One region of the Massilia pseudoviolaceinigra genome, then DNA from elsewhere that is predicted to be linked to it. Evidence: riboswitches for the same ligand, from Rfam matches in the RefSeq annotation. Region 1 holds a riboswitch; the other holds the start of a gene.
What was found. Region 1 has a riboswitch for glycine ahead of gcvT (glycine cleavage system aminomethyltransferase GcvT). Riboswitches for the same ligand answer to the same signal wherever they lie in the genome.
Positions count from the first base shown of each region.

Region 2: linked by a shared signal. The riboswitch ahead of RBA40_RS29060 (D-amino acid dehydrogenase) and the one ahead of gcvT (glycine cleavage system aminomethyltransferase GcvT) in region 1 are both predicted to bind glycine.

Region 1 covers NZ_JAVCWL010000008.1:114,416-123,910, forward strand. The annotation lists gene RBA40_RS10015 (cupin domain-containing protein) at 1-178, opposite strand, end outside; gene RBA40_RS10020 (hypothetical protein) at 175-546, opposite strand; gene RBA40_RS10025 (cache domain-containing protein) at 762-1,199, shown strand; gene RBA40_RS10030 (methyl-accepting chemotaxis protein) at 1,201-2,823, shown strand; gene gcvP (aminomethyl-transferring glycine dehydrogenase) at 2,837-5,734, opposite strand; gene gcvH (glycine cleavage system protein GcvH) at 5,824-6,204, opposite strand; gene gcvT (glycine cleavage system aminomethyltransferase GcvT) at 6,267-7,385, opposite strand; glycine riboswitch at 7,458-7,563, opposite strand; glycine riboswitch at 7,582-7,667, opposite strand; gene RBA40_RS10050 (ATP-dependent Clp protease proteolytic subunit) at 7,793-8,353, shown strand; gene RBA40_RS10055 (hypothetical protein) at 8,529-8,807, opposite strand; gene RBA40_RS33545 (methyl-accepting chemotaxis protein) at 9,032-9,495, opposite strand, start outside.
Region 2 covers NZ_JAVCWL010000040.1:66,522-76,016, reverse strand. The annotation lists gene RBA40_RS29080 (RtcB family protein) at 1-632, opposite strand, end outside; gene RBA40_RS29075 (hypothetical protein) at 729-1,049, opposite strand; gene RBA40_RS29070 (vWA domain-containing protein) at 1,277-2,830, opposite strand; gene rtcR (RNA repair transcriptional activator RtcR) at 3,025-4,635, shown strand; glycine riboswitch at 4,755-4,862, shown strand; glycine riboswitch at 4,863-4,972, shown strand; gene RBA40_RS29060 (D-amino acid dehydrogenase) at 5,032-6,264, shown strand; gene RBA40_RS29055 (hypothetical protein) at 6,390-7,124, shown strand; gene RBA40_RS29050 (C39 family peptidase) at 7,170-7,763, shown strand; gene RBA40_RS29045 (MerR family transcriptional regulator) at 7,937-8,947, shown strand; gene RBA40_RS29040 (carotenoid oxygenase family protein) at 8,966-9,495, shown strand, end outside.

The sequences.
Region 1 (9,495 bases):
GACGCCCGGCGCGCGCGCCGGCGGCCAGTTCGACCCGCATCACCACCGCCTCGGTGTTGGGAAACGAGGCCGCGGCCCGGAGCACCGGCGTGCGCACGATGCCGCTGGCCTGGGGCGCGGCGCAGCCGGCCAGCGCCAGCGCCAGCAAGCCGGCGCCAATCGAGGCGGGCCGGCTCATGATGCGCCTTCCTCTTTGCGTGCCAGCGCGCCCCGTTCCAGCGAACGCGCCAGCAGCCAGGCGTCGACCAGGCTGGCCACCCAGCACGCCAGCATCACCGCGGCGGCGATATTCATCAGCGGCGTGGCCGTATCGCCCTGCTGGTGCAGGCGCTCGGCGATCAGCACCGGGTCGGCCGGCATGGCGCCGCTCAGCACTTCATCGGCCATGCGCGAGGCGGTGTCGACCACCTGCTTGAAAAAATAGATGGCCGCGACGAGCGTCGGCACGATAAACAGGCAGGCACGCGCGCGCCGGCCCAGGTAATACTGCCCGGCGCCGGGAAACACCAGGCCTGACAATAGCAGTGCGACCACTGAACGATTCATCTCTCTTCCTTGACTGATAGGCGCGATCCGCACGATTGATCCCGCGCAAACCGGCGCCCCGCGCGAACGCGTAAATTAACCTATGCGCTCAGGAAACATTGCGCCAACTCATCTTGCGCAGGCCGGCTGGCAGCAAATCATACCTGTCCCGGCGCCTGAATGCGCGTTCACCGACGTTGAAGGACAATATTGTGAAGATACTCATCAAGGCTGGCATGCTGCTGGCCTGTTTGTGGAGCGGCGCCGGCTGGAGCGCCCCGGCCGCTGCCGAGCCGGGCGAAAAAGACGCGGTGGCGCTGGTGGAGAAGGGCGCGCGCTTCATGAAGTTGCGCGGCAAGGAGGAAATGATCCGTTTGATCAATACCCGCGACCCGGAGTACAACCGTGGCACCCTGTACGTGGCCATGCGCGACCTCACCGGCATCACGGTCGCGCACCCGACCACGGCGCTGATCGGCAAGGATTTGCGCGACGTGCCCGACGCCGACGGCAAGCTGTTCCGCCACGAAATGATTGCCATCGCCAACGGACCCGGCCGCGGCTGGGTCGACTACAAATTCAAGAACCCGGTCAACGGCAAGGTCGAGGCCAAAACCACGTATGTGTTGCGCATTGGCGACGTGGCCCTGGAAGCCGGCGTCTACAAGCACTGACATGCTGGAACGCCTGCGCATCGGTCCCAAGCTGCTGCTCGCACCCGGCCTGGTGCTGCTGTTGCTGATCCTCTCGTCAAGCAGCGCATGGTATGCGATGGTGCGCCAGAACCAGGCGGTCGACACCATCGTGGGCGAGCGCGCCGCCCGCATCCGCGATGCCAACGAACTGGTGGCCGATGCGCAGCACGCGCATGCGCGCATGTACCAGTTGCTGACCTGGATCAGCGCCAGCTTTTCGGCGCCGCGCATCGAGCAGCTGGGCCAGGATATCTATCAGCGCCACGCCGCCATCGAACGCAAGTTCGCGGCCCTGGCCGGGCGCACCGCCAGCGCCAGTGCCGAGCAGCGCTTCGTCACCCAGGCCGGGGCCGCGCATGCCGTCTACATGCGCGCCATTGTCGACGTGATCGAACTGTCCCAGGTCGACCACTCGATGAGCGCGAACGCCATGTCCAAGGCCGAACGGGCCTTCGGCGTGGTCGCCATGCGCCTGTCGGAACTGGCGCGCTTCGAGCAGGATCTGAGCGAACGCGCCTCGACCCGCGCCGCCGCCGACTTTGCCGCGCTGTCGGTGCTGATGCCGCTGCTGGTGGCCCTGTCGGTCGCCGGCACGCTCGGCATCACCATGCTGGTGCGGCGCGCGCTGCTGCGCGACGTGCGCGGCCTGAGCGAGACCGCCGGCGAACTGGCCAGCGGCAACCTGACGGTGAGAAAGCGCAGCTACGGACGCGACGAAATCGCCGACACCGCGCGCACGCTCGACGCCAGCATCGGCACCCTGAACGCGACCCTGAAAAACATCCTGGCGTCGGCGCGCTCGATCGACAGCGCTTCGCGCGACATTGCCCTCGGCAGTGCCGGCCTGGCCAGCCGCAACGCGGCCCAGGCCAGCGTACTGAAACAGGCCGCCAGCACGGTCGAGGAACTGGGCGCCACAGCGGGCGTTGCGGCCCACAGCGCGCGCAGCGCCAACCTGCTGGCCGACGAAGCGTCGGCGCAGGCCATGTGCGGCGGCGGTGTGCTCGACCGGCTGGTGCTGACCATGGCCGCGGTGCGCGGCAGTTCGCAGCGCGTGGCGCAGATTATCGGCGTGATCGACAACCTGGCGTGCCAGACCAATGCGCTGGCGCTCAACGCGGCGGTCGAAGCGGCGCGGGTCGGGGAGCAGGGGCATGGCTTTGCCGCTGTGGCGGGCGAAGTGCGCATGCTGGCGCAGCGCTCGGCCAGCGCCGCGCGCGAGATCAAGGAGCTCATTGCGCAGTCGCTCGCCGAGATCGACGGCGGCAGCGCGGGCGCGTCGGAAGCGGGCCTGCGCATGGCGGGCATTGCGCAATCGGTGCAGCAGGTGGGGGACATGGTCAGCCGGATCGGGCAAGCCAGTACAGGGCAGGCCGGCGGCATCGGCGCGGTGAGCGACGCGATCGTGCAGATGGACCAGATGACACGGCAAAATTCCGTGCTGGTGGAAGAAGCGGCATCGGCGGCGCAAAGGCTGCAGTGCCAGGCGCTGACCCTGTCGAAAGCGGTCAGCGGCTTTCGCATCGACGACAGCGTGCTTGACCCGGCAGGGCCGCCGAAGAAAACCATACCGCATCTGCGGCTGGCCTCGCGGCGGCCCTGACGATACTACCCGCTTACTCGTAGTCGCTGATCGGCGCGCAGCCGCAGAACAGGTTGCGGTCGCCATACACATTGTCGGCGCGACCGACCGGCGGCCAGTACTTCTGCTTGCGCAGCGACGCCACCGGGAAGGCGGCCACCTCGCGGCTGTACTTGTGCTCCCAGACGTCGGCGGTGACCACTTCGGCCGTGTGCGGCGCACCCTTGAGCGGGTTGTCCATGCGGTCGTACTCGCCGCGCTCGACCTTGACGATCTCGGCGTGGATCGCAATCATGGCGTCGATGAAGCGGTCCATCTCGGCCTTCGATTCGCTTTCGGTCGGCTCGATCATCAGGGTGCCCGGCACCGGGAAGCTCATCGTCGGCGCATGGAAACCGAAGTCCATCAGGCGCTTGGCCACGTCTTCGTTGCTGATGCCGGTGGCGTCGGTGATCGGACGCAGATCCAGGATGCACTCGTGCGCCACCAGGCCGTCGTGGCCCGTGTACAGCACCGGATAGTGCGGCGCCAGGCGGCGCGCGATGTAGTTGGCCGCCAGGATCGCCGTTTCGGTGGCTGCCGTCAGGCCTTCGCCGCCCATCATCGCGATGTACATCCACGAAATCGGCAAGATGCTGGCCGAGCCGAACGGCGCCGCGCTGACCGCGCCAATGCCGGCTTCGTCGCGCGTGTAGCCGCTCGAACGCTGGTTCGGCAAGAACTTGGCCAGGTGCGCGCCCACGCCGATGGGACCGACGCCAGGGCCGCCGCCGCCGTGCGGGATGCAGAAGGTCTTGTGCAGGTTCAGGTGGCTCACGTCGCCGCCGAAGCTGCCCGGCGCGGCCACGCCGACCAGCGCGTTCATGTTGGCGCCATCGATGTAGACCTGGCCGCCGTGCGAGTGGATGATCTCGCACAGCTCGGCAATGCCTTCCTCGAACACGCCGTGGGTCGACGGGTAGGTGACCATCACGCAGGCCAGGTTGGCGCTGTGCTGTTCGGCCTTGGCGCGCAGGTCCGCCAGGTCGACGTTGCCGCTGTCGTCGCAGGCGGTGACGACCACCTTCATGCCGACCATGTTGGCCGACGCCGGGTTGGTGCCGTGCGCCGACGATGGAATCAGGCAAATGTTGCGGTGGCCTTCGCCGCGCGATTCATGGTAAGCCTTGATCACCAGGAGGCCCGCGTACTCGCCCTGCGAGCCGGCGTTCGGCTGCAGCGACACGGCGGCGTAACCGGTCAGCGCGCACAGCATGTCTTCCAGCTGGCCGATCATTTCGCGGTAGCCGACCGTTTGCGCGTCCGGTGCGAACGGGTGGATATTGGAGAATTCGGGCCAGGTGACCGGGATCATTTCGCTGGTCGCATTGAGCTTCATGGTGCACGACCCAAGCGGGATCATGGTGCGGTCCAGCGCCAGGTCCTTGTCGGCCAGGCCGCGCAGGTAGCGCAGCATTTCGTGTTCCGCGTGGTAGCGGTTGAAGGTCGGGTGGGTCAGGTAGGCGCTGGTACGGGCCAGCGCTTCCGGATAGGCATCCTGCGCGCTCGCATCAAACGCGTCGAAGTCCGGCGAAGCAGGGGAGCTCGAGACGCCCTGGGCGAAAATGGTCCACAGCAGCGCGATGTCTTCGCGGGTGGTGGTTTCGTCGAGCGAAATGCCGACGTGGCCGGCGTCGACCTTGCGCAGGTTCACGCCATGCTCGGTGGCAATCGCGTGCAGTTCGGCCGCGCGCGCGCTCTTGATGGTGAGCGTGTCGAAGTAGGTCTTGTTGACGACGTCGTAGCCGAGCTGGCCGAGTTTGGCGGCCAGGATGGCGGTGAAGCGGTGCACGCGCCGGGCGATGCGCTGCAAGCCTTCAGGGCCGTGGTAGACCGCGTACATCGACGCCATCACCGCCAGCAGCACCTGCGCGGTGCAGATGTTGGACGTGGCTTTTTCGCGGCGGATGTGCTGCTCGCGCGTTTGCAGCGCCAGGCGGTATGCCTTGTTGCCCTGGGCGTCGATGGTCACGCCCACCAGGCGGCCGGCCATGCTGCGCTTGAATTCGTCGCGCGTGGCCAGGTAGCCGGCGTGCGGGCCGCCGAAACCGAGCGGCACGCCGAAACGCTGGCTGTTGCCGACGACGACGTCGCAGCCCCAGTTGCCCGGCGGCGCCAGCAGGGTCAATGCCAGCAGGTCGGCGGCGGCGATCACCATGGCGCCGGCCGCGTGCAGTTTTTCGACGGCGGCGCGGTAGTCGCGCACGTCGCCGTTCACGCCCGGGTACTGGATCAGCACACCGAAGCATGGTTCGGACAGCCCGCCGATGTCGGCCGCCGCGATGGTGCGCACTTCCACGCCGATCGGCTGGGCGCGCGTCTGCACCACTTCCAGCGTTTGCGGCAGCACGTCGTCGGCCACGTAGAACACGTTCGAGGCCGACTTGCCGACGCGCTGGATCAGCGTCATCGCTTCAGCGGCGGCGGTGCCTTCGTCGAGCATCGACGAGTTGGCGATGCCCATGCCGGTCAGGTCGGTGATCATTTGCTGGAAGTTCAGGATCGCTTCCAGGCGGCCTTGCGAAATCTCGGGCTGGTAGGGCGTGTAGGCGGTGTACCAGGCCGGGTTTTCAAAGATATTGCGCAGGATGACGCCTGGCGTATGGCTGTTGAAGTAGCCCTGGCCGATCATCGACTTCATGACCTTGTTCTTGGCGGCCAGCGCCTTGAGTTTGCCCAGCGCAGCCTGTTCCGGCATCGGGTCGAAGAACTGGCCCAGTTCCAGCTTGCTCTTCTTGCGGATGTTGGCGGGCACGATGGCGTCGATCAGCGCCGCGCGCGACGGATAGCCGAGCGTGGCCAGCATGGCTGCCTGTTCGGCGGTGGCCGGGCCGATATGGCGCGGGATGAACGAGTCGCGTGCTTCGAGTTGGGTCAGGCTGGTGCGGGTCATGGTAGTCGGGGCCGAAAAAGGACTGCCGCCGGCGCGGTGCGGCGGCGAACTGAAAGGAAAAGGCCGCCGGCGGGCGGCGGCCAGGAGTTTTATTCCGCGGTGGCTTTGCCGTAGGCGGCGGCGTCGAGCAGGCCGTTGATGGCGCCGGCGTCGCTAGGTTTGAGCTTGAACAGCCAGGCCGCGAAGGCGTCGGTGTTGATCGAGTCCGGCGCGTCGGCGACGGCGTCGTTGACGGCGATGCACTCGCCCGACACCGGCGCGTAGATGTCGCTGGCGGCCTTGACCGATTCGACCACGGCGGCGTCGTCGCCGGCGGTGAAGACCTTGCCCACTTTCGGCAGTTCGACGAAGACGATGTCGCCCAGCGCGTCCTGCGCATATTCGGTGATGCCGACGGTGAGGGTGCCGTCAGCTTCGGCGCGCACCCATTCGTGGGACTCGGTGTATTTCAGGTCGGCTGGGATGTTCATAATGTTTGCTCCAAGAGGTCGCGGTCGATGTAAATACTACTAATTGGTGTGTGTTGCCCCGATCAGGCAGCGAGGATTTTACCGTTTCGCACGAACGGCAGCTTGACGACGCTGGCGGCCAGCTTTTTGTCGCGGATTTCGACGTGCACGGTGTCGCCCACGGCCACACCCATCGGCACGCGTGCCAGGGCGATCGCTTCCTGCATGGTCGGGCTGAAGGTGCCGCTGGTGATTTCGCCGGTGGTGCCGTCAGCGGCCACCACTTTCTGGTGCGCGCGCAGGATGCCGCCTTTTTCGCGCAGGATCAGGCCCACGAATTGAAAGTTCTGGCCCATCGCTTTGAGCGCGGTCTTGCCGATGAAGTCGCGCTCGGCGTTCAGGTCGACGGTCCAGGCCAAGCCGGCGTCGAGCGGGTTGACCGTGTCGTCCATGTCCTGGCCGTACAGGTTCATGCCCGCTTCCAGGCGCAGCGTGTCGCGCGCGCCCAGGCCGGCCGGCTTGACGCCGGCGGCCACCAGCGCGTTCCACAACGCGTCGGCCTGGGAAGCAGGGAAGGCCAGTTCGAATCCATCTTCGCCAGTGTAACCGGTGCGCGCCACCATCACTTCGCCGAAGGCGGTGTCCTTGACGATGACGGCATTGAACGGTTTCAGGGGCTCGCAGGCGCCCTGGGTGGTCGGCAGCACCTGCCATACCTTGGCGCGCGCATTCGGGCCCTGGACGGCGATCAGCGCCATCGGCGCGTTGCCGTCGCGGCGCTCGGTGATGGTCACGCCGCTCTTGGTGGCGTCGTTCCGGGCGCCGATCCAGGCCACGTCTTTTTCGGCGGTGCCGGCGTTGACGACCAGGCGGAACCAGGTCTCGCTGAAGAAGTAGACGATCAGGTCGTCGATGACGAAGCCTTGCGGATTGAGCATGCACGAATACAGTGCCTTGCCGGCCACCTGCAGCTTGTCGACGTTATTGGCCAGCAGGGAGCGCAGGAAAGGGCGGGCATTGTCGCCTTCGATATCGACCACGCACATGTGCGACACGTCGAACATGCCGACGTCGCCGCGCACGGCCTGGTGTTCTTCGATTTGCGAGCCGTAGTTGACGGGCATGTCCCAGCCGCCGAAATCGACCATCTTGGCGCCGGCGGCGCGGTGTGCGGAATTGAGCGGGGTCGCTTTAAGCGTCATGGAATCCTCAAGGCAGAGTGAATGGGGGTACGACGAGCAGACGTGGAGCGGCTCTTGCCGTTCCTGAATGCTTCGCGCCCCTCTGTCCTTGGTACCTGAGAGATAGCGGATGATGCTCCGCCTGCCCCTTCGGTGGGCCGCCGGCATGGTGCCGCGGCCGCTCTCCAGAGTTCAGCCGGGGGCGCTGTGCGCCGCCGACCCCTGACCGGTCCTTTTGCCTGAGAGTTTTTGGGTGATGCCCCTTCGGCGGCAGCGTGCGCTGCCCTCTCCCGATCAAGACTGTGGAGGATATGCCAGCAGGGCGTAACTGTCAACCTTGTGGGGGCGCGCACGAATGAGCTACCCGTTGAAAACCATGCTTGTCCCGATTTGTTAAAATAATTCATCTACTTTGCGAGCATACAGCCATGAGCGAAGAAAAAACGATCCAACAGACTGATGCCTGGTTCACTTTGTCGGGCGATGTGAACAGCGATATGGTGCATCGCGTGTTCGAGGCGGTGTCCGGCATGAGCGAGAACGGCGTCGAAACGGCGCACGTGCTGATCCAGTCGAACGGCGGCTACGTCAGCGACGGGCTTTGCCTGTACAACGTCCTGTCGAACTCGCCGGTCAAGTTCGTCATGTACAACGCCGGGGCGGTGGCGTCGATCGCCGTCATCCTGTTCTTGTCCGGCACGCGGCGCTACGCCAGCGAAACGGCGCGCTTCATGGTGCACAAGTCGCATGCGACGGCCTCGCCCGGCGCGCGTCCGGATGCGCTCAATATCATCGTCGAAGGCTTGCGCGCCGACGATGCGCGCACCGAATCGATTTTGCGCAAGCACATCGAGCTGCTGCCGGAGCAGTGGGCGATTCACCAGTATTCCGACCTGCACCTGACCGCGCGCGATGCCAAGATTGCCCGCGTGATCAATGACGTGGCCGACTTTGCGCCGCCGAAGGGCGTTCATATCCGCAATATCTGAACAAGTGAACCAGCAATTGTGACTGGCCGTGCCGGTCACAATGGGTGCTTGCGGCGCGCAGTTAAAAAAAGAGCCTGTCAACGGCCGGGCCGGTGCAGACTCTTTCTATTGCTTCCTGTTTAATTAGTGCATGGCGCCGCCCGGAAACCCGGCGACGCCTGCGTCATGCTAGCGATCAGCGTTTGTCGCCGCCGCCTTTGCTGCCGCTGCTGCTGCCGGAATTCGATCCGGACTGCTTGTTGCCCGAACCGGAACCGGACTGTTTCGAGCCGCTGTCCTTGTCGTCATTCTTGTGGCTTTGACGGCCGGCTTCCACGTGCTGCTCATGGGTTCCGCCCTGAGTGCCGCCGCCGGAGCGCGATCCGCTGCCGGAACCTTGCGAGCCCGATTGCTTGTTCGAGCTGGAACTATCGCTTTGCTTGTTGCCCTGACCGCTTTTCTGATTCGAGTTCATGTTCATTCCTTTTGAAAGTTTGAAAATGTCGTGCTCGCCGGTGATGCTGAAGAGGCACTCTCTTCAGCGTTTCCGGTGACATCATCATGCGAGCCGCACCGTTGAAGAGGTATCGGAATTTACCTTGCACTCGTGTAGGAGTAGTTCCTACAGGATTGCAATTAATGCAGCAAAGAAATCGCCCGTTGTCGCGCGCTCAGCGGCGCACTGTCAGTGACGCACGTTCAGTGGCGCGGCGGCGCCTGTCCGGCGCGGGCCGCCTCGACCGCGGCGTTGACGGCGAGGATGGTGGTCTGGAAGGCGACGGCATCGATAATGCGGCTCAGCCGGGCCAGCCGGGCCGCCGCATCGCCAGCTCCTGCACCCGCGGTCCGTGGCGCCGGCAAGGCGCGCGCCGCGTTGCCCTCGCCATGCATGGGGAGGGCAACGCCGCACTGCGCGCTGCGCTCGATGGCACGCACGATCAGCCCATTGCCCGCGACCGTCAACGTCGCCGCTCCAGGCTTGCGCCGCACCTGGACGGGAGGCGTTACCATCGCTGCCTTGATCCACAGCCCCAACAGCACGGCCCCGGCCGCGTTGGCGCCTATGCAAAACCAGACCCACAGGCGGGCCGCGGCGTAATCGGCCTCGGCGCGCGCGGCGCTGTCGTCTGCCATGATGCCGGTCAAGGGACCCAAAGTTTCGC
Region 2 (9,495 bases), on a different contig from region 1:
TTGGCCAGCTCGATGAAGTGGGTACCGATGGCATTACCCACGCCGCGCGAACCCGAATGCAGCATGAACCACACAAAACCTACCTCGTCCAGGCACACCTCAACGAAGTGGTTACCGCTACCCAGGGTACCGAGGTGACGGTAGTTATTCGTGGTTTTCAGCTTCGGCGTTTTCAGGCAGATAGCGTCGAATTCATCCTTCAACTGCCCCCAGGCGACATCCACAGCCGCTGGCGGCGTATTCCACGAGCCTTCATCGCGGCCACGGAAGCCGCGCGTTTTCGGCGACATACCGTGCGGAATCGCGCGCTCGATGGCGCTACGGAGCGCGGACAGGTTATCCGGCAGGTCGTTCGCCGTCAGGGTGGTCTTGGCCGCCATCATCCCGCAACCGATATCCACGCCCACCGCCGCCGGAATCACCGCGCCGAGCGTCGGGATCACGCTGCCGATGGTCGAACCCTTACCCAGGTGGACGTCGGGCATGACCGCGATATGCTTGTAGATGAACGGCATTTTGGCGGTATTGGCCAGCTGCTTCTTGGCCACGTCCTCCACCGGGACGCCTTTGGTCCACATTTTGACATGGCGGCCATCTTCCACGTTCAGGACATCGTAATTTTCGTTTTTCATGATTTTTCTCAGTATAAAAGGTGATGACAAGGGTGATGAAATGTGAGCCAGGCACAAGGCCGACCGGAATCGAACCGGGTTTAGCTGAAGCACGCTTCAGCGCTCTTCCAGTGTAATTTCATCTGCATTCATCGAAACAAGGGTGGCGACAACATCATCCGGACATTTGCTGACATTTGCTCTAACCAACTGAGCTACGGTCGCTTGCGCAGCCGCCCGGACTCGAACGGGGACAAAATGTAATCCGGACTGCATTCGCCTAAAATAATTCCCGACAAGATCGGCAGGACACTTGTTGCCGGCATAACGCCAAAGCACAACATCGATGTAGTCCTTGCCCGCATTCGGGGTAAAACGATTGAGCACAATGCGACAAAAAATCCGATGCGAAGTAAATTTTGGAAGATGTATTCGCATCAAGCATTCGCACTGCACTCAAAACCTATACGACAAATTCCCGACAAAGTTCGGCAGGACATCAACTGCCGGCGCCAAGCCAAAAGCAGCCCCCTATGTAGTCCCGCCCGCATTCGGGGTAAAACGATTGAGCACAGCGCGACAAGGAGTCGATGCGAAATGGAACATGGGAAAATGTATTCGCATCAGCATTCGCGCTGCACTCAAAACCTGTATTTCAACTATCCTTACTCCAGCGCGATCGATTCGATCTCGCCCACCCAGTGTCCTGCGCCCAGCTGGCCGGCCGAAAACGCTGCGATGATCTTGAATACGTCGTCCGAAAAACCGCCCACATTCAATACATCGGCACGCTCCGCCGCCTGGCTGGTACTGTTCGGCGTGCAGTCGATGCACACCAGCCGCGCCGCCGGATTGCGCTCCTTGAACACCGCCCATTGCGCCATCGTCGCCGTGGCACCCGCACGCTGGTCGATCCACGATTCATTGTCGGACACGTACACCACCAGGTCGGCCATGACCTTCTGCTTGTTCATCTGCGCCAGCGGTGCACTGCAATTGGTACCGCCACCGCCAATCGCCGCCAGCTTCTGCGCATTGGTCATGACCGTATCGCGGGCATTCAGGTCGCACACCCTCACATAATTCTCGAACGGCAGCACCAGCGCATCCGGATTCTTGCGCAGCATGGCCGCGGCAATCAGTCCCGCCACATCGATACAGCGCACCTTCGAGGTGGCCGTGCCACGGTAACCCGATACCGGCGACTGCATCGATCCCGACACATCCGGGCAAATCACCACCTTGCCTTCGACTTTCGGCACATTGGCGAGCGACAGCTCCAGCGCATCCTGCAAGGCATCGCTGATTGCACGCGGCACGTCGTCTGACGCCGCCATATACGCCGACATCAACTGATAAGGAAACACGCCCGCCCGGGCAATCGCCTCCGGATCGCGCAGCTTGTCGGCGATGACTTCAATCATGCCGGGCAACTGGTACACGCCATTGCGTCCGAACGTATTCAGATTCATGCGCACCATGTGCCAGCCGCCCTGGCGCGCAATCTGCGCCCACGCCTGCGCCGACAATGTCAGTGACGTCAGCATCTGAAACGGCACTTCCGGCACTGGCTGCGACTGGTCGGCCTTATAAGCCTCGAAAGCCTTGAGCGCATCCGGCAGCTCCTGCGCATTGAACGGCTTGCCGATCAACCAGGCGAAAAACGCTTCACGCCAGGCTTGCGACGGCTTCGGATGCACCATCTTCACCACATCGCCCAGCGAAGGCGCATTCCCGATCGACGCCGCCAGCAGCTCTTTTTCCGAAGCGCGGTTCAACCATTGCTGCACCAGCTTTTTCGGCCGGGTGCCCAGCGATTTCCGGCCGGCCGCGCCGGAGCGGATGATCTGCACCACATTGCGCAGCATCTTGCCGTTATTGACGACCCGGCGAAACACCGGCGTCAATTCCGCCGCACCCTTGGCGGCCAGCACGGCCGTCAGCAGCGCCGGCATATCCTTCATATAACCACGTTCGCGGCAGTAAATCGCCGTTTGCGCGATGAATTTGGCATCGACCTTTTCGCACAGCTCCATCACCGTCGCCAGCTGCGATTGCGCATTGACGTAGTACGTCGAATTGAGGCAACCGGTGGCCGCATACTGCGCCAACTGGTGCCGCGGCGTCATGGTGTAAGCCGGAGCGCCTTCCGAATTAAGACCGTCGGCACGAGGGACAAAGATTCCCTTCAGGGTCTGGAACAACTGTGCGTTTGCCATTTTTACTTCCTCACTTATCTCGTTTGTATCTCCTCTATTGCAAATGCTGTGCCAGGTCTGCAGCCAGCTCAGGCAGAACAACGCAAGTCCTTGATTTAAAAAAGATTATCAATTCTTCAAGCAAGATCACCAAGAAATAGACAAGCAGACAACCCCGTGATAAATTATCCGACCAGATAAAACTTTATACGGATATGAAACAGAAACGCATCGTAGTCATCGGTTTCGTCGGCACCCAGCTCGACAGCGGCCAAGGCCCGGCCCGCTGGGAAAAGTGGCGTCCCAGCATCGCCATCACCCAGCACGAGGAATACGCCGTCGACCGCTTCGAGATGCTCTTCAGCGGCAAATTCGGCCCGCTGGTGGACGCGGTCACGGCCGACATCGCCGCCGTCTCGCCCGAAACCACAGTCGTGCCGCACCACATTCCGATCAGCGACGCCTGGGATTTCGGCGAGGTCTACGGCGCCCTGTTCGACTTCGCCAAGACCTACCCCTTCGATCCGGATAACGAGGATTACTGGGTCCACATCACCACCGGCACCCACGTCGTGCAAATCTGCATGTTCCTGATGACCGAGGCGCGCTTCTTCCCCGGCCGCCTGCTGCAAAGCTCGCCGCCACAGCGCCAGTCCAGCAAGGAACCAGGCAGCTACGCACTGATCGACCTCGACCTGTCGCGCTACGACCAGATCGCCCAGCGCTTTTCGCGCGAGCAAGCCGAAGGCGTGGCGTTCCTCAAGTCCGGCATCGCCACCCGCAACGCCCGCTTCAACACCATGATCGACGAGATCGAACGTGTCGCCATCAAGTCGCGCGCGCCCATGCTGCTGATGGGCCCGACCGGCGCCGGCAAATCCTTCCTCGCGCGCCGGGTGTACGAACTGAAGAAAACACGCCATCAGCTCGACGGCAAATTCATCGAACTCAACTGCGCCACCCTGCACGGCGACGGCGCCGCCTCGACCCTGTTCGGCCACGTCAAAGGCTCCTTCACGGGCGCCGCCGCCGACCGCCCCGGCTTGCTGCGCAGTGCGCACAAGGGCTTGCTGTTCCTCGACGAAATCGGCGAACTGGGGCCCGATGAACAGGCGATGCTGCTCAAGGCCATCGAAGAAAAGCGCTTTCATCCGGTCGGCAGCGACAGCGAAGTGCAAAGCGACTTCCAGCTCATCGCCGGCACCAACCGCGATCTCGCCAGCGACGTGATGGCCGGGCGTTTCCGCGAAGACTTGTACGCCCGCATCAATTTGTGGACCTACGCCCTGCCCGGCCTGGTCGACCGGCCCGAAGACATCGAACCCAACCTGGTCTACCAGTTGAACCAGTTCAGCCAGGAGTACGGCCAGATGGTGCGCTTCAACAAGGAAGCGCGCGAACGCTACATGCGCTTCGCGATATCGCCCGAGGCGGTCTGGGCCGGCAACTTCCGCGACCTGTCGGCCTCGGTGACAAGGATGGCCACGCTGGCCGAAGCCGGCGGCATTTCGGAAAGCATCGTCAGCGCCGAAGTGGCGCGGCTGCAAAAACTCTGGCACCACCACACGCGCGCCCCAAGCGCGGCCGAGGTCGATCTGGCCGAACTGATGGGTGACGAGGCCGCTGCCGGCCTCGACCTGTTCGACGCCATGCAACTGGCCGCCGTGGTCAGGGTATGCCGCCAGTCGGTTACCTTGTCGGATGCGGGACGCAAGCTGTTTGCCGTCTCGCGCAGCGCCAAAAGCAAACCGAACGATGCCGACCGCCTGAAGAAATTCCTGGCGCGCTTTGCGCTCGAATGGGACCAGGTTTGCGGCAAATCGTAAAGCGAGCGCTCTGTCGGTATTGTCGAGGAAACAACACCTATCACTAAAAATGGTTGTATTGACGTCATTTTCTGCGGTATTCTGCATACATATGCTTATGGCATATTTAGCGCAATGCTAAGGCGTTATCGGGAGAGTCTGTCGGTTACAAGCTGGTCTTGTATGTCGACGGCGCCGAAGGAGCAACCGCCCCGGAATCTCTCAGGCAAAAGGACCGATAACCCATTTGAACTCTGAAGAGCCACCGGAAGTCGTCATCCGGTGCACCGAAGGAGCAAACCGGCCACGCATCGCGCGTTGCCGGTGAATCTCTCAGGTCCAGCACAGAGGGGGTATCCGACGCGCACCAGCGCGCGGAACGCCCTCTATCCGACGTTTCTGGAATCTGAACTGGACATGAAAACCATTGCAGTAATTGGCGGCGGGATCACCGGCGTCACGACCGCTTACGCCCTGGCGAAACGTGGCTTTGCCACGACCCTGCTGGAAAAACATCGCTACGCGGCGATGGAAACCTCGTTCGCCAACGGCGGCCAGCTGTCGGCCTCCAACGCGGAAGTGTGGAACCACCGCTCCACCATGCTCAAGGGCCTGAAGTGGATGTTCCGGCGCGACGCGCCGCTGCTGGTGAACCCCAAACCGAGCTGGCACAAGCTGTCGTGGTTCGCCGAATTTGCCGCCGCCATTCCCCACTACCGCAGGAACACCGTGGAGACGGCGCGCCTGGCGATTGCCGCGCGCGAGCACCTGTTTGCGTGGGCCGAGGCGGAGGGCATCGACTTCGACGTCAAGCGCGAAGGCATCCTGCACATCTACCGCGACAAGGCCGGTTTCGAGCACGCCGCCACGGTCAGCAAGATGCTGGCCGCCGGCGGCCTGGCGCGCCGCGCGGTAACGCCAGGCGAAATGCGCGGCATCGAACCGACCCTGGCGGGCGACTATTACGGCGGCTTTTTCACCGACAGCGACGCCACCGGCGACATCCACAAATTCACCACCGGCCTTGCTGCCGCCGCCCGCCGCAACGGCGTGGACTGCCGCTACGGCATGCAGATCGGCGCCGTGCGCACCGACGGCCGCCACGCCCACGTCACCCTGGGCGACGGCGAGCGGACCCAGACCGAGACCTACGACGGCGTCGTCATCTGCGCCGGCACCGCCAGCCGCGCCCTGGCCGCGAGCCTGGGCGACCGGGTCAACATCTACCCCGTGAAAGGCTACTCGATCACGGTCAACCTGCCTGATGCCGCCAGCCAGGCCGCCGCGCCCACCGTCAGCCTGCTCGACGACGCCACCAAGCTGGTGACCAGCCGCCTCGGGCTTGACCGCTTCCGCGTGGCCGGCACGGCCGAATTCAACGGCTTTAACCGCGACATCCGCGACGACCGGATTCGCCCGCTGATCGACTGGGTGCATGAATGCTTCCCGGGCGTGAACACGCGCAGCGTGATTCCATGGGCCGGCTTGCGGCCGATGATGCCGACCATGCTGCCGCGCGTCGGCCGCGGCAAATCGCCCTGCGTCTTCTACAACACGGGACACGGGCATCTGGGCTGGACCCTGTCGGCCGTCACCGCCGACATGATCGGCGACTTGATGCACCGTTCCCTCGATTTTCCAACGCACTGACGACGTGCGTTGACACTGGTGTCCGGCATGCGTGCATGCCCTTGTTGTTGCAGCACTCACCCCGTTTGGACAGGCGGGGTTCTTGTATCAATCTATGTGAGGAGAAGTCAATAATGCAAACAAAAATGCTCTCAGCCCGCACCATGCTCGCCGCCCTGCTGTGCGGCGCAAGCCTGGCCCTGGCCGGCGCGCCAGCGATGGCCCAGTCGGATGGAACCAGTACCTTCAAAGCGGTGCCCAAGCGCGCCGCGGCGGCGGCGCAAGCGGCGGCCCAACGCGACTTCGCCCAGTTCGTCACAGCCCAGTTGCAGGCCCGTGGCACCAGCGGCACGCCGGTCGACTTCCCGCTTGAAATCAACGACATGCAGGATCTGAAAGACGCGAAGATCGGCTACGGCTTCCCGGTCTACACGATCGATCCGAACGAACTGCTGGCAGGACGCGGCAGCATGAAACAGATGGCCAAGGCCACCGGCCAGTGGCGCTTCGTGATCCTGCTGAACCAGCGTCCGATCGGCATGGCGACGGTGGAGCTCAACAACGGGAACTACGAAACGGTCGCCTATGGCGCCGCCGTGCTGGCGAAGGATGTGGATGCGTCGATGGGCTACTACGGCGACGCCGCGAGATCGAATGTGCGCTTCGTGCGCATCTTCCAGGCGCGCTCGGACCTGCTCGAAGTGGTTGGACGGGAAGACGGCCGCACGCGCTACGCGCCATTGCATTCGGCGCGCGAATCGCTGCTGATGCAGCAGCGTGCCGTCAAGGAAGGCAAGGCCAGCGAGGCGCTGATGGAAGAGGCAGATATCCTGCAGCCGCTGCGCAGCGTGGTCAAGCAAACCATGGACGCCTCGAAGTAAGCCCGGCATCGGCTACACCATCCTTAGAACGAATCAGGAGATAACATGAATACAAATATCAAAAAGCTCGTCGTCGGTGCTTCGCTTTTACTGGCGCTGCCAGCGGCCATGGCCCAATGGCGCACCCTCGCCGTTCCGCTGACGACCCAGGAACACAGCCAGTGGTGCTGGTCCGCCTCGAGCAAGGCGATCCTGAACTTCTACAAGAAGACACCGAGCCAGTGCCAGATCGTGAACTGGGCGTTCGGCTTGAACTACGCCTGCGGCAACACCTACTTCAACTGGAACAGCTACGCCAACCAGCCGAACAATATGTACGGCTCCAACGGCAGCGTGCAGAACATCCTGAAAGCATGGGGCGTGGCAAACGGCGCGTACAGCGTGGCCTCGTCATGGAACAGCGTGGTGGCCGACATCAACGCCAACCGCCCGTTCGTGATTCGCTACGGTTGGAGCAACGGCGGTGGTCACATCATGGTGGGACGTGGCTACGCGACGACCAATGGCGTGAACTACGTGTACATCATGGACCCGTGGCCGGGTGAAGGGCAGACCTACCGCACCTACAACTCCGCCGTATCGGCATCCGATCACCGCTGGACGCATACCCAGCGCATGAGCATCAACGGGCCAATCTAAGCACTTGATGTAAGCCACAAACTAAGTGGAAGCTAGATAGTTCATTCATCCCGCTATATTCAGCTCCGTCATTCCCGCCTGCGCGGGAATGACGCCCTTTGGGCTATCAACTTATGAATGCTTGACCCTCTCGCTACGTGACGGTTTACCATCTTGCAAATGGAGAAACCGGCATGCTACTGAAAATAGGACAACTGGCACGGCGCAGCGGCTTGAGCGTGCGCGCCCTGCGCCATTACGACGATATCGCCTTGCTGACACCGTCGGCCCGGTCCGACAACGGCTACCGCCTGTACGACAGCGCGGACGTGGCCCGGCTGTATCGCATCCAGGCACTGCGCCGTCTCGACCTGCCGCTGACGCAGATCCAGGCCATGCTGGCCGATGGCGGTGCCAGCCTGCCGCAAGTGGTGGAGCAGCAGATCGCGTCGCTCGAACGCCAGATCGCACAAGCATCGGCCCTGCACGGCCATCTGCGCCAATTGCAGGCGCAGCTCGCGGAACGCCATGAACCGTCGATGGACAACTGGCTGGCCGCTCTCGAACGCATGGCCGCCAGCGCGCGCTATTTCACCGACGCCGAACTGCACACACTGACAACGCGGCGCCAGCAACGCAACGGCGACAACGCGCACTTGACCTCCACGCTGCATGATCTCATGGGCCGGGGCGTCAAACCGGACAGTCTTGAAGCGGGCGCGCTCGCGCAATCCTGGATCGCAGCCCTGCTCGACGACGTGGGCGGCGACGAGGCCATGCTCATGAAGCTCTACGCCATGAACTGGAACGAACCCACCCTGCATATGCTCAGTGGCGTCGACCGCACGGCGATGCAGTTCATTTCGCACGCAATGGCGCACCGGCGCCTGGCCATCTACGCCGCCTACTGCAGCAAGGCCGAAATGGTCCTGCTGCGCCAGCACTACGTCAAGCAAACCGACGCCTGGCCCATTCTCATCTGCGCCTTGCGCGATCACCTGGCCCGAGACACGCCGCCCGCCAGCGCCGACGTGCAAGCACTGGCGCGCCAGTGGCAGGCGCTGTCGCTGGCCAAGGCGGCGGGCGACCCCGCGCTCCAGGCCAAGCTGCGTCACGCCTTCGAGCAGGAGTCCGAACTGCGCGTCGGTTCCGGCATCGACGCGCCGCTGATTGCTTACGTCCGCGAAGCCGTGCAAAGTCTCTGAACTCACCAAGGAATCACCATGTCAGGCCATTTCTTTAGCGGGAACTACGCTCCCCTGGACACCGAATGCGACATCGACGCCCTGCCGGTCCAGGGCGTGCTGCCGCCGCAGCTGCGCGGTGCGCTGTACCGCGTCGGACCAAATCCCCGGTTCGCGCCGCGCGACGACCGCTATCACTGGTTCGCCGGCGACGGCATGGTGCACGCCTTCTTCATCGGCGATGGCAAAATCGCCTATGCCAACCGCTGGGCGCGCACGCCGAAATGGCAGCTCGAAGACAATGCCGGCCGCGCCCTGTTCGGCACCTTCGGCAACCCGGCCACCAGCGACCCGTCGGTCCACGGCAAAAACAGCGGCACCGCCAACACCAACATGGTGTGGCACGGCGAGCGCCTGTTTGCGCTGGAAGAGTCGCACCAGCCGTTTGAAATCGATCCGCACACGCTGGCGTCAAAGGGACACCAGGATTTCGGCGGCGCCGTGGACAAGCGCTTCACTGCGCATCCCAAGGCCGATCCGGCCACGGGCGAGCTGCACTTCTTCGCCTA